One region of the Streptomyces lusitanus genome, then DNA from elsewhere that is predicted to be linked to it. Evidence: riboswitches for the same ligand, from Rfam matches in the RefSeq annotation. Region 1 holds a riboswitch; the other holds the start of a gene.
What was found. Region 1 has a riboswitch for S-adenosylmethionine ahead of ACFOSY_RS20035 (aminotransferase class V-fold PLP-dependent enzyme). Riboswitches for the same ligand answer to the same signal wherever they lie in the genome.

Region 1 (7,121 bases):
TGTGGCCCGCGCTGGGCGTGCCGGTGACCCCCTGAGGAGTACGCAACCATGCTGAACCGAGTCGTCGTCGCCCCCAGCGGCTTCAAGGAGTCGCTGTCCGCCCCCGCCGCGGCCGACGCCATCGCGGCGGGCGTCCGCCGGGTGCTGCCGGACGCCGAGATCGACCGTGTCCCGCTGGTGGACGGCGGGGAGGGAACCGCCGCCGCGCTGGCCCGGGCGACCGGCGGCCGGCTGGTCGCCCTGGCCGCCACCGGCCCCGTCGGCGAACCGGTCGGCACCCACTTCGCCCTGCTGGGCGGGCAGGACACCGCGGTGGTGGAGATGGCGGCGGTCGCCGGCCTCTCCCTGGTCCCCCGCACCCGGCGCGACCCGGGCGCGACCACCACGTACGGCGTCGGGGAGCTGATCCGCGCCGCGCTGGACCAGGGGGTGCGGCGGATCCTGGTCGGCTGCGGCGACTCGGGCACCTCGGACGGGGGTGCCGGGGCGCTCCAGGCGCTGGGGGCGCGGCTGCTGGACGCGGACGGACGGGACTTGGCGTTCGGCGGAGGGGAGTTGACGCGCCTGGCGCGGGTCGACGCGACCGGGCTCGACCCGCGTCTCGGGGACGTGGAGCTGGTCGTCGCCTGCAACCCGTACAACGTGCTGTGCGGGGAGCGGGGGGTGGCGCGGGTGTTCGGGCCGCAGAAGGGGGCGACCCCGCGGCAGGTGGAGGAGCTGTCGGCGGGGCTGGAGAACTGGGCGCGGGTGCTGACCCGTGACCTCGCCGTCACCGGGGTCGATCTGCGGCTCGGACGCGGGACGGGCGCCTCCGGAGGGCTGGGGGCGGGGCTGGCCTCGCTGGGCGCGGCGCTCCTGCCGCGCTTCCCGGTCCTGCTGGACCATCTCGGTCTGGACGAGCGCCTCGCCCGGGCCGACCTGGTGGTCACCGCGGAGGGGGCGCTGGACCGTCAGACGCCTCGGGGGAAGGTGCCGGCGGAGGTGGCGCGGCGGGCGAAGCTGTCGGGGCGGCCGGTGCTGGCGCTGGCGGGGACGCTGGGGGAAGGGGCGGGGGAGGTGCCGGGGGTGGACGCGTGTCATGGCATTCTGCCGGGGCCCATGGAGTTGGCGGAGGCTCTGGTCCGCGGCGCGGAGCTGTTGACGGACGCGACGGAGCGGGCGTTGCGGATGATCGTCCTGGGAGCGCGGCTCCCGTCCACCCAGGGGTAGTTCGCCCCCGCCGCCCCTTCCCCTTCCCGTCCCCGGGGGCGCTGCCCCCGGACCCCCGCTCCTCAAACGCCGGAGGGGCTGGAAGTCAGCCCCTCCGGCGTTTGAGGAGCGGAGTCTGGGGCGGAGCCCCAGTTTCGGGACGGGAAGGGGCGGCGGGGGCGAGACCCTCCTACGCCCGCCCGGACGTGTCCGGGACGCAGCGGCCGTCCACCGTCCGGTAGGACCACCGCGCCCCGTCCCGCACCAGCTCCCGCACCGCCCGCACGAACCGCGCGACATGCTCCTCCGGCGTACCGGCCCCGAAACTCACGCGAATCGCGTTCAGCGCCCCCGCATCCGGCGCCCCGCACTCCCCCGCCCCACCGGTGTCCCCGCCCAGCAGCCTCCGCACCAGCGGGTGCGCGCAGAACAGACCGTCCCGCACACCGATGCCGTACTCGGCGGACAGCGCCGCCGCGAAGTGGGAGCTGTTCCAGCCGTCGACCACGAAGGACAGCACTCCGACGCGCGGCGCGTCCTCGCCGAACAGGGACAGGAACCGCACCTCCGGCACGTCCGCCAGCCCCTCCCGCACCGCCCGCACCAGCGCCTCCTCCCGCGCGGCCAGCGCGTCGAAGCCGGCCTCGGTGAGCGCCTTGCAGGCGGAGGCGATCGCATAGGCGCCGATGACGTTGGGCGAGCCGGCCTCGTGGCGGGCGGCGGTCTCGTGCCAGCGCACGTCCACGCCCCCGTCCGCGCGCCGGGCGACCGTACGGCTGGCACCGCCGCCGGCGAGGTAGGGCTCGGCGTCCCGGAGCCAGTCGGCGCGGCCGGCCAGCACCCCGGAACCGAAGGGCGCGTACAGCTTGTGCCCGGAGAAGGCGACCCAGTCGACGTCGAGTTCGCGCACGCTCACCGCGCGGTGCGGGACGAGCTGGGCGGCGTCCAGCACGATCCGGGCGCCGTGCGCGTGCGCGGCGGCGGCGAGTTCGCGCACCGGCCACAGCTCGCCGGTGACGTTGGAGGCGCCGGTGACGCAGACCAGGGCCGGGCCGTGGGGGTCGCGGGCGGCGAGGGCGCGCTCCAGGGTCGCGACGGCCTGCGCGGGGCTGTCGGGCGCGTCGAGGAAGGTCACCCGGCCGGCCCGCTGCCACGGCAGCAGCGCCGCGTGGTGCTCGGTCTCGAAGACGAAGACCTCGCAGCCGTCGGGCAGGGCCGCGGCGAGCAGGTTGAGGGAGTCGGTGGTGGACCGGGTGAACACCAGTTGGTCCTCGACGCGGCAGTCGAGGAACTCGGCGACGGTCCGGCGGGCGTTCTCGAACAGGTCGGTGGAGAGCTGGGAGAGGTACCCGGCGCCGCGGTGGACGCTGCCGTAGTAGGGGGCGTAGGCGGCCACGTCGTCCCAGACGCGCTGGAGGGCGGGAGCGCTGGCGGCGTAGTCGAGGGCGGCGTAGGTGACCTCCCCGCCGGTGACGAGGGGGACGGCGACGTCCCGGCCGAGGACGGGCAGCGGGGAGCGGACGGACGGGTCGGCGGCGACGGCGGCAGCGACAGCAGGCATGACAAAACTCCCGGAGGGCATGACGGATCCCCGCGCGAGCGGACGGCGACGGCGGCGCTCCAGCGCGAAGGAGAGATACGACAAGGGTGTGCGGAGGCGGGGCTCGACGCCCTAGCGCATTCGCTTGCTCACGGAAGACTCCTCGACGACCCAGGACCCCTGGTGTGCGAGGGGTCCGCGCTTGCCGTGAGCCTTGCTGCCCACGGCCTGGTCTTCACCCGGGGCACCCCGCCACGGACGGAGGGTTGCCGGACAGCCGGCCGGGGCCTGATGGCTGTCACTCATGACCTGGAAAGGAACGTACGTGAGGGGACGGCCGTCCCGCAACCCGTATCCGGATGGCGGAACGGCCGCTCATGCCTACGCGTTGGTGACGGCGACCCAGCGTTCGAGGACGCGCCGGGCGGCGCCGGAGTCGATCGACTCGGCGGCCTTCGCCATCCCGGCGCGGATCTGTTCGGTGAGGGTGCCCGGGCCCGGCTCCAGGGCGACCAGCGCCGCCGCCGAGTTCAGCACCACCGCGTCCCGCACCGGGCCCCGCTCTCCGTCCAGGAGCCGGCGGGCGACCTCGGCGTTGTAGGAGGCGTCGGCGCCGCGCAGCGCCTCCACCGGGACCAGGTCGAGGCCGACGTCCCGCGGGTCGAAGGTCTCCTCGGTGACCTGGCCGTCGCGGACCACCCACACCCGTGAGGTGCCGGTGGTGGTCAGCTCGTCGAGGCCGTCGTCGCCGCGGAACACCAGGGAGGAGTGACCGCGCCCGGCGAACACCCCGGCCATGATGGGCGCCATGCGCGGGTCGGCGACGCCGACCGCCTGGGCCTTGACCTTCGCGGGGTTGGCGAGCGGGCCGAGGAAGTTGAACACCGTGCGGACGCCGAGCTGGCCGCGGGCGGCGGCCACATGGCGCAGCGCCGGGTGGAACTTCACCGCGAAGCAGAAGGTGATGCCGGCCTCCTCGGCGACCTCGGCGACCCGGCGCGGGGTGAGTTCGAGGTTGACGCCCAGCTTCTCCAGGACGTCGGAGGCGCCGGACGCCGAGGACGCGGCGCGGTTGCCGTGCTTGACGACCTTCGCGCCGGCGCCGGCGACGACGATCGAGGACATGGTGGAGATGTTCACCGTCTTCGCGCCGTCGCCGCCGGTGCCGACGATGTCGACGGTGGCGCCCGGCACCTCGATCACGTTGGCGTGGTCGTACAGCGCCCGGACGCAGCCGGTGATCTCGTCGACGGTCTCGCCCTTGGCCCGCAGGGACACCGCGAAGCCGGCAATCTGCGCGTCGGTCGCCTCGCCGCGCATGATCAGGTCCATCGCCCAGGCGGCCTCGTCGGCGGACAGGTCCCGGCCGTCGAGGAGCTTGTTCAGCAGGGCGGGCCAGGAGCGGCCCGCCGCGGTGTCGCCTCCAGCGGGGGTCACAGCGCTCATGGTCGCTCCTGACGGTCGTAGGGGTGCCTGGGGACCGGACGGGTCCCGCACCCACCCTATCCAGCCCCAGGCACGGCGAAGGGCCCCCGTCCGCAGAACGGACGGGGGCCCTTGGCCGTCGTGTGGCGACGTGCGGAGCGACCGAGGGGATCAGTGGTGGCCGTGGCCGCTCGTGATCTCCTTGTACTCCTCGACGGTCGGCTTCTGGATCTGCGACTCCTCGCCGTAGAAGCCCTTGCTGAGCTTGGCGCGCAGCTTCTCGCCGGTCTTCACCTTGCGCCGGACGCCGTTCTCGTCGACCTCCGGGCCGAGCTCGAGCGGCTTGGGCTGCTCGTGCGCGGTGAGGGTGTACAGCTGCTCCTGGCTGAGCGGCTCGTGCACCTCGATGAACTCACCGTGCGGCAGGCGCTTGATGATGCCGGACTCGCGGCCGTGCAGCACCTTCTCCTTGTCCCGGCGCTGGAGGCCGAGGCAGATCCGCTTGGTGACGACGAACGCCAGGACCGGGGCGACGAAGAACGCGATCCGGACGAACCAGGTGATGGCGTTGATCGACAGGTGGAAGTGCGTGGCCCAGATGTCGTTGCCGCCGCCGATGAGGAGCACGAAGTACAGCGTGATCCAGGCGACGCCGAAGGCGGTGCGCGTCGGGGCGTTGCGCGGGCGGTCCAGGATGTGGTGCTCGCGCTTGTCGCCGGTGACCCAGGACTCGATGAACGGGTACACGGCGATGGCGACCAGGACCAGCGGGAAGATCATCAGCGGGATGAACACGCCCAGGACGAGCGTGTGACCCCAGAAGTTGATCTCCCAGCCCGGCATGACACGGATCAGGCCCTCGGAGAAGCCCATGTACCAGTCGGGCTGGGCGCCGGTGGAGACCATGTCGGGCCGGTAGGGGCCGATGGACCAGATCGGGTTGATCGTGGCGATCGCCGAGACGGCCGCGAGCACACCGAAGACCAGGAAGAAGAAGCCTCCGGCCTTGGCCATGTACACCGGCAGCAGCGGCATGCCGACCACGTTCTTGTTGGTCTTGCCGGGGCCCGCGAACTGCGTGTGCTTGTGGTAGAAGACCAGGATCAGGTGCGCCACCACGAGGCCGAGCATGATGCCCGGCAGCAGCAGGACGTGGATCGAGAAGAACCGGGCGACGAAGTCGTCGCCGGGGAACTCGCCGCCGAAGAGGAAGAACGAGATGTACGTGCCGACGATCGGCACGGACAGGATCGCGCCCTCCATGAAGCGGATACCGGTGCCGGAGAGCAGGTCGTCCGGGAGCGAGTAGCCGGTGAAACCGGTGAACATGCCGAGGACGAACAGCAGGAAGCCGAACAGCCAGTTGATCTCACGCGGCTTGCGGAACGCGCCGGTGAAGAACACGCGCATCATGTGCACGAACATGCCGGCCAGGAAGACCAGGGCGGCCCAGTGGTGGATCTGCCGGATGAGCAGACCGCCACGGACGTCGAAGCTGATGTCCAGCGTCGACTTGTAGGCCTCGCTCATCAGCTGGCCCTGCAGCGGGACGTAGCTGCCGTGGTACTCCACCTCGTTCATCGACGGGTGGAAGAACAGGGTCAGGTACACACCCGTGAGGATGATGATGAGGAAGCTGTAGAGGCAGACCTCGCCCAGCATGAACGACCAGTGGTCGGGGAAGATCTTCCGCATGTTGGCCTTGGCCAGGGAGTAGATCCCCAGCCGGCCGTCGGCCCAGTCGGCGACCCGCTCACCGGCGGGCGCCTTCCCGCGTGCGCGGGACTCGGTGCTGGTGGTAGTACTCATCCGCGCTCCCAGAAAGCAGGGCCGACGGGCTCGTCGAAGTCACCGAGCGCTTCGAGGTAGCCCTCGTCGTTCACGCCGATGCGCAGCTGCGGCAGCGGGTGACCGGCGGGACCGAAGATCACCTTGGCGCCGTCGGAGAGATCGAAGGTGGACTGGTGGCAGGGGCACAGGGCGTGGTGCGTCTGCTGCTCGTACAGGGAGATCGGGCAACCGACGTGGGTGCAGATCTTCGAGTAGGCCAGGATGCCCTCGTGCGACCACTCGAGCGACCGCTTGTCCTTGATGTCGTCCGGCTGGATGCGGACCAGCATCAGGGCGGCCTTGGCGATCTCCGTCTGGAACTCGTGGTCGTGCTCCTCCAGGCCCTCGGGCTTGGCGAAGGTCAGCGAGCCCACGATGAGGTCCGACGGACGCAGCGGCTCGTTGGTGTTCATGTTGACGAGCAGCTTGCCCTTGGACCACAGGGTGTGGCGCAGCTTCGTCCCGGGCAGCGGGCCGAGGTCGCGCAGCAGCACCACGCCGGAGAGCGGGAACAGCGCCAGCGCGCCGAACATGGTGTTGCGGATCAGCTTCCGGCGGCCGAGCGCCGACTCCTTGGCGCCCTGGCGGAAGTCGTCCATGACCTTGGCGCGGACCTCGGGGGCGGCCTCGATCGGGTGACGCTCGTCGGCCAGCTCGTGGTCCGACATCAGCGTGCGGGCCCAGTGGACCGCGCCGGCGCCGATGCAGAACAGGGCGAGGCCGAGCGTCATGCCCAGCGCGAAGTTCAGCGCGCTGATGTGGCCGATCGGCCAGATGTAGACCGACCGGTCGACGGGGATGGTCACGTACGAGGCGATGAAGCCGACGGTGGCCAGCATCGACACCGTGAACAGCAGGGCGACCGCGCGCTCGGACCGCTTGGCGGCCCGCTCGTCGATGTCCTGCACCCGCGGCTCGTGGGGCGGGAGGCCCGGGTCGGCGAACGGGTTCTGCTCGTCCGCGAGCTTCACCGCTCCGTGGCTGGTGTCCTGCGCTGCGGGCAGGTTCTCTTCGGGAATGTCTTGGCTACTCATGACTTCTTGGCCTTTGCGGTCCGAGCGGCGACCCAGACGGCGACCGCGATCAGCGCCCCGAGTCCGAAGACCCAGGCGAACAGACCCTCGGAGACGGGGCCGAG
Region 2 (7,121 bases), on a different contig from region 1:
GAGCTCCAGCTTCTCGAACACCTGGGAGGCCTGGAGCAGGGCCACGCCACCACCGGCGACGATGCCCTCCTCGACGGCCGCCTTGGCGTTGCGCACGGCGTCCTCGATGCGGTGCTTGCGCTCCTTGAGCTCCACCTCGGTGGCGGCGCCGGCCTTGATGACGGCCACACCGCCGGCGAGCTTCGCCAGGCGCTCCTGCAGCTTCTCGCGGTCGTAGTCCGAGTCGCTGTTCTCGATCTCGGCGCGGATCTGGTTCACGCGGCCCTGGACCTGGTCGGCGGAGCCGGCGCCGTCCACGATGGTGGTCTCGTCCTTGGTGATGACCACCTTGCGGGCCTTGCCCAGCAGGTCGAGGGTGGCGTTCTCCAGCTTGAGGCCGACCTCCTCGGAGATGACCTCGCCGCCCGTGAGGATGGCGATGTCGCCGAGCATGGCCTTGCGGCGGTCGCCGAAGCCCGGGGCCTTGACGGCGACGGACTTGAAGGTGCCGCGGATCTTGTTGACCACCAGGGTCGACAGGGCCTCGCCCTCGACGTCCTCGGCGATGATCAGCAGCGGCTTGCCCGACTGCATGACCTTCTCCAGGAGCGGGAGCAGGTCCTTGACGTTGGAGATCTTGGAGTTGGCGATCAGGATGTACGGGTCGTCGAGGACGGCCTCCATACGCTCCATGTCGGTGGCGAAGTACGCCGAGATGTAGCCCTTGTCGAAGCGCATACCCTCGGTGAGCTCCAGCTCCAGACCGAAGGTCTGGGACTCCTCGACGGTGATGACGCCTTCCTTGCCGACCTTGTCCATGGCCTCGGCGATGAGCTCGCCGATCTGGACGTCGGCGGCGGAGATGGAGGCCGTGGAGGCAATCTGCTCCTTGGTCTCGACGTCCTTGGCCTGCTCGAGCAGGGCGGCGGAGACGGCCTCGACGGCCTTCTCGATACCGCGCTTCAGGGCCATCGGGTTGGCGCCGGCGGCGACGTTGCGCAGGCCCTCCTTGACCAGGGCCTGGGCGAGAACGGTCGCGGTGGTCGTACCGTCACCGGCGACGTCGTCCGTCTTCTTGGCGACTTCCTTGACCAGCTCGGCGCCGATCTTCTCGTACGGGTCCTCGAGCTCGATCTCCTTGGCGATGGAGACACCGTCGTTGGTGATCGTGGGGGCGCCCCACTTCTTCTCGAGGACGACGTTGCGGCCCTTGGGGCCGAGCGTCACCTTCACGGCGTCCGCGAGCTGGTTCATGCCGCGCTCGAGGCCGCGCCGCGCCTCCTCGTCGAACGCGATGATCTTGGCCATGTGAAGTGGTCCCTCCAGGACTGGGGGTGATTCCTTCGGACCGCGCCCGCGCCCGCGACGGACGGCTCGCCCGCCGTGTGGTTCCTTGCCCCACCCGGCCTGGCGGGCCTCACCGACCCGGTCCTTCGTTGTCACTCTCACCTTCAGAGTGCTAACGCCAATGATTAGCACTCGACCCCCGAGAGTGCAAGGCACACCCACGGAGCGGCGCCACGACAGAAGAGGCTCGCAAGGCCGTACGGGCCAGACGCGCCAAGGGTTCGCGCCCGCGCTCAGCCGGGGGCGAACACGGCGCGCACGGCGCGTGCGCCTGGCGGCATGACGAAGGGCCCGCACCCCGGAAGGTGCGGGCCCTGTCGCCGGCAGAAGATGTCGCGTGCTGCTGGTAGCGCGTTCAGGCGGTGACGCGAACCATGTCGGCCTGCGGGCCCTTCTGACCCTGCGAGATCTCGAACTCGACCCGCTGGCCCTCTTCAAGGGTGCGGTAGCCGTCCATCTGGATCGCGCTGTAGTGGACGAAAACATCCGCACCACCGTCGACCGCGATGAAGCCGTACCCCTTCTCCGCGTTGAACCACTTGACGGTGCCCTGAGCCATGCCTAACTCCCCTATTACTGGCCCTTGCACAGATCCACACTTCGCGGACCCGGGTCAGACCTCACCCCCCAACGGTTGGGGGCGTGCGCCGGAACGCGTCGACCGCGGCTGAATGTATCTGTCCAACTGCCGTCTGCAACAGGTCAATCGGACGAGAAATCTGGACGCCAGCGATCCGGAATGTGGCAAAAATTCGCCAGAATTCAGGGCAAGTCGGGCCGGGCAAAGAAGACAAAAGCCGCGAAAGAAGCCCGCACTTTGGCTACATCCAGTCGGGTCCGCGGCAGGAATTCACAGTTCCTGATTCAAGGATCAGGAGCGCGTTCCCCAACTCTACCGCGCTCAACCCCATGGAATTGCCCCCTCCGCATCTCTCACGGAGGGGGCAACGCCGTAAACGCTCGGTAACGGTCATTACCGAAGGTAATGATCAGCCGCCGGCGACCGCCGGAATGATCGAGACGCCGGCACCCGCCGGGGTGGCCGTCTCCAGCCCCTGCTCGAAGCGCACGTCGTCGTCGTTGACGTAGACGTTGACGAACCGGCGCAGCTTGCCCTGGTCGTCCAGGACACGGGCGGCGATGCCGGTGTGGTTCTTCTCCAGGTCCTGGATGACCTCGCCGAGGGTGGCCCCCTCGGCGGTGACCTCGGCCTTGCCACCGGTGTAGGTGCGCAGAATGGTAGGGATACGAACGGTAACGCTCACTTTGAACCTCCGGTCAGGTGACAACCCCAGGGGCGCGGGGCGGTGTTCGATTTGCGGCTACCGCCGCGTGGGCGCGAACAACCCCCACCGGCCCGCGGACGAACGACTCAGACAAGCCCGGCTTCCCGGAAAGACTCCAGGCTGGGACGGATCGTCGCGGTCAACCCGGTCCCCGCCACCGCGTCCAACGTCTTGAGCCCGTCCCCGGTGTTGAGCACCACGGTCGTGAGGGACGGATCCAGCACCCCGTCCTCGATCAGTTTCTTCGTCACGCCGACCGTGACCCCACCCGCGGTCTCCGCGAAGATCCCCTCCGTCCGCGCCAGCAACTTGATCGCCTCGACCACCTGCGCGTCCGTGACGTCCTCCACCGCCCCACCGGTCCGCCGGGCGATGTCCAGCACGTACGGCCCGTCCGCCGGGTTCCCGATCGCCAGCGACTTGGCGATCGTGTCCGGCTTCTGCGGGCGGACCACGTCGTGCCCGGCCTTGAAGGCGGTGGACACCGGCGAGCACCCCTCGGCCTGGGCGCCGAAGATCTTGTACGGCCTGTCCTCGACGAGCCCGAGCTTGATCAGCTCCTGGAGCCCCTTGTCGATCTTCGTGAGCTGGGAGCCGGAGGCGATCGGGACGACCAGCTGGTCGGGAAGACGCCAGCCGAGCTGCTCGCAGATCTCGTACGCGAGGGTCTTGGAGCCCTCGGCGTAGTACGGCCGCAGGTTGACGTTGACGAAGCCCCAGCCCTCGCCGGCCGGGTCGCCGATCAGCTCGGAGCAGAAGCGGTTCACGTCGTCGTAGTTGCCCTCGATGCCGACGAGCTCGCCGCCGTAGACGGCGGCCATGACGATCTTGCCCTGCTCCAGGTCGTGCGGGATGAACACGCAGGAGCGGAAGCCGGCCCGGGCGGCGGCGGCGCCGACCGCGCCGGCCAGGTTGCCGGTGGAGGAGCAGGACAGGGTGGTGAAGCCGAAGGCGCGCGCGGCCTCCAGGGCCTGGGCGACGACCCGGTCCTTGAAGGAGTGCGTGGGGTTGCCGGAGTCGTCCTTGACGAACAGCTTGCCGGCGTCGACGCCCAGTTCACGGGCGAGGTTGTCGGCGTGGACGAGCTTGGTCCAGCCGGGGTTGATGTTCGGCTTGTCGGCCACGTCGGCCGGGACGGGCAGCAGGGGCGCGTAGCGCCAGATGTTCGCGGGACCCGCCTCGATGCGCTTGCGGAGCTCTTCGGTGTCGTACCCGGAGAAGTCGTAGGCGATCTCCAGCGGGCCGAAACACTCCTCGCAGGCGAAGACGGGGCCGAGGGGCACACGGTGGCCGCACTCGCGGCAGGACAGCGCGGCGGCCGGACCCAGGTCGACGGAGTTCGCGGTGTCGGTGGTGCTGTCGGTGGTGCTTGCAGCGGTCTGCACAGCCATGGAGGCGAGGCCCTTTCTCCTCATCTTCCTCACGACGCACTTCGCCGTGAGACGGATTTGGCACCTTCCCTAGCCGGGAGCCTCGCCACGTCCGCGTGACAGGAACCGACTGGAGGGTTGCCGGGGCTTCATCGGGCCGTGTCCCTCTGCCCCTCTGGATGAGCGGTGTTCAGTTGTGCGCCACGACCCCAAGATGCGGGGTCCCTCGGCGTTGCTCAAGACTGTAACCGAAGGCCCGGACGGCGGAGAGAGCAGTCCGAACCCCGAGATGGATCACCGGCCAGTGAGGAGCCCGGACTGTGCTGGAAGAAGTCGAGCGCTGGCTGATCGAGCGCTCCTGGTCGGTGGCCGACCGTCCCCTGCACCGGATCCTGGCGGCGAAACGGGCCTCGGGGCAGACGGTGAGCGTGGTGCTGCCCGCGCTGAACGAGGAGGCCACGGTCGGGGACATCGTCTCCGTCATCCGGCACGACCTGGTGCACCAGGTGCCGCTGGTCGACGAGGTCGTGGTGATCGACTCCGGCTCCACCGACCGCACCTCCGAGGCGGCCGCGGCGGCGGGCGCGCGGGTGGTGCACCGGGACGTGATCCTGCCCCGCATACCGGCCGTGCCCGGCAAGGGCGAGGTGCTGTGGCGGTCGCTGCTCGTGACCCGCGGCGACATCGTGTGCTTCGTCGACGCCGACCTCAGGGACTTCTCCTCCGACTTCGTCACCGGCATCGTCGGCCCGCTGCTCACGGACCCCCACCTCCAGCTGGTCAAGGCCATGTACGACCGCCCGCTGACCCGGGCCGACGGGAGCACCACGGGCGCGGGCGCCGGGCAGGGCGGCCGGGTCACGGAGCTGATGGCGCGCCCGCTGCTCAACATGCACTGGCCGCAGCTCGCCGGGTTCGTGCAGCCGCTGGGCGGCGAGTACGCGGCCCGCCGGGGCCTCCTCGAACGGCTCCCGTTCCCCGTCGGGTACGGCGTCGAGCTGGGCATGCTGGTCGACGCCCTGCACCTGGTGGGCCTGGACGCGCTGGCGCAGGTGGACGTGGGCGTGCGCAAGCACCGGCACCAGGACGGGCAGGCGCTGGGCCGGATGGCCGCCGCGATCTACCGCACCGCGCAGCTGCGGCTGGCCCGCGCGCACATGCTGCGGCCGTCGCTGACCCAGTTCGAGCGCGCCGGGGACGCCTTCGAGCCGCGCACGTACTCGGTGGACACCGAGGAGCGGCCGCCGATGGCGGAGATCGCGGAGTACCAGGCGCGCCAGGTGGCCTGACCGCGACCGCCGCCGGCCGGTGTGACGCACCGGCACGTTTGAGGCCCGGGGGGCCGGGCTAGGTTGAGGCGTATGGCTTCAAGCTTCGGTGCAGCTCAGGTGCTGGTCGCCTCCAACCGGGGGCCGGTGTCGTACGCGGTGGCGGACGACGGTTCGCTGAGGAGCAAGCGGGGCGGCGGGGGACTGGTCTCCGGCCTCTCGGCCATCGGCCCCGAGTCGGGCGCCCTGTGGGTGTGCTCGGCGCTGTCCGACGGCGACCGCGAGGCGGTGCGGCGCGGGGTCGGCGAGGACGGCGTGCGGATGCTGGACATCCCGGCGGGCGTGCACGCGGACGCGTACAACGGGATCGCGAACTCGGTGCTGTGGTTCGTCCACCACATGCTGTACCAGACGCCGCTGGAGCCGGTCTTCGACGCGGAGTTCCGCCGCCGGTGGGCCTCCTACGAGACGTACAACCGCGCGTTCGCCGAGGCGCTGGCCGAGGAGGCCGCCGAGGGCGCGGCCGTCCTGGTGCAGGACTACCACCTGACCCTGGTCCCCGGCATGCTCCGCGAACTCCGTCCCGACCTGCGCATCGGGCACTTCTCGCACACGCCATGGGCGCCGCCCGAGTACTTCGCGATGCTGCCCGACGACATCGCGCGGCAGGTGCTGCGCGGGATGCTCGGCGCCGACCGGCTCGGCTTCCTCACCCGCCGCTGGGCGGACGCGTTCACCGCGTGCTGCGAGCGGTTCGCCGGCGGGCTCGGCGACACGCGTGTCGGGGTGCACGGTCTGGGCGCCGACGCGGACCTCCTGCGCGCCCGTTCCCACGAACAGGACGTCGAGGAGCGGATCGTCGCTCTGCGGGAGGAGATCGGCGAGGGCCGCCGGACGATCGTCCGGGTGGACCGCACCGAGCTGTCCAAGAACATCGTGCGGGGCCTGCTGGCGTACCGGCAGCTGCTCGACGACCACCCGGAGTGGCGCGAACGCGTCGTGCACGTCGCCTTCGCCTATCCGTCCCGGCAGGACCTCGCGGTGTACCGCGACTACATGGCGGAGGTGGAGCGGGTCGCGGAGGAGATCAACGAGCGGTACGGCACCCCGGGCTGGCGCCCGGTCCTGCTCCACCTCAAGGACGACTTCGCCCGCTCCCTCGCCGCGTACCGGCTGGCCGACGTGGCCCTCGTCAACCCCATCCGCGACGGCATGAACCTGGTCGCCAAGGAGGTCCCGCTGGTCTCCGACACGGGCTGCGCGCTGGTGCTGTCGCGGGAGGCGGGGGCGCACGAGGAGCTGGGCGAGGACGCGATCACCGTCAACCCGTACGACGTGGTGCAGACGGGGGAGGCGCTGCACGAGGCGCTGTCGCTGGGGGCGGAGGAGCGGACGGAGCGGTGCAAGCGGCTTGCGGCGGCGGCGACGGCGTTGCCTCCGGCACGGTGGTTCCTGGACCAACTGGAGGCACTCCGCGCCTAGGGGCGCGGGGAACTGCGCGCCCAGCCCCGCACGCCCCGCACCCGGCATGCAACAGCCCCCGGCACCCCAGTGGCCGCACGGGCGCGAAGTGCAGGCCCGCTGGAGGGTGCCGCCTGCGCCCACCCGTGCCGCCCCAAGCGGCACGACTGCCCGCAGGCGGCGGCGCGCCCCGTAGGCGTGACATCCCGGGTGCGTGGATAGGTTGAGGCTATGGCCAGTCATACGGACTCCACCGACCCCGGCGCCCTGCCGGCGCCCACCACGCAGGCCGGGCGCGACGGCCTGGACGCCCTCCTGGCCCACCCGGGCAAAGCCCTGATCGGCCTCGACTTCGACGGAACCCTCGCCCCGATCGTGCCCGACCCGGAACAGGCCCGCGCCCACCCGGA

Region 2: linked by a shared signal. The riboswitch ahead of thrC (threonine synthase) and the one ahead of ACFOSY_RS20035 (aminotransferase class V-fold PLP-dependent enzyme) in region 1 are both predicted to bind S-adenosylmethionine.

What each region holds. Positions count from the first base shown of each region.
Region 1 is NZ_JBHRWL010000011.1:449,932-457,052, reverse strand. Features, by position in the region: gene ACFOSY_RS20045 (SLC13 family permease) at 1-35, shown strand, start outside; gene ACFOSY_RS20040 (glycerate kinase family protein) at 49-1,209, shown strand; gene ACFOSY_RS20035 (aminotransferase class V-fold PLP-dependent enzyme) at 1,379-2,749, opposite strand; SAM riboswitch class IV at 2,922-3,038, opposite strand; gene trpD (anthranilate phosphoribosyltransferase) at 3,110-4,174, opposite strand; gene qcrB (cytochrome bc1 complex cytochrome b subunit) at 4,325-5,962, opposite strand; gene qcrA (cytochrome bc1 complex Rieske iron-sulfur subunit) at 5,959-7,017, opposite strand; gene qcrC (cytochrome bc1 complex diheme cytochrome c subunit) at 7,014-7,121, opposite strand, start outside.
Region 2 is NZ_JBHRWL010000001.1:131,750-138,870, reverse strand. Features, by position in the region: gene groL (chaperonin GroEL) at 1-1,287, opposite strand, end outside; gene ACFOSY_RS00735 (cold-shock protein) at 1,682-1,885, opposite strand; gene ACFOSY_RS00730 (ubiquitin-like small modifier protein 1) at 2,316-2,591, opposite strand; gene thrC (threonine synthase) at 2,699-4,003, opposite strand; SAM riboswitch class I at 4,021-4,168, opposite strand; gene ACFOSY_RS00720 (glucosyl-3-phosphoglycerate synthase) at 4,303-5,271, shown strand; gene ACFOSY_RS00715 (alpha,alpha-trehalose-phosphate synthase (UDP-forming)) at 5,344-6,732, shown strand; gene otsB (trehalose-phosphatase) at 6,943-7,121, shown strand, end outside.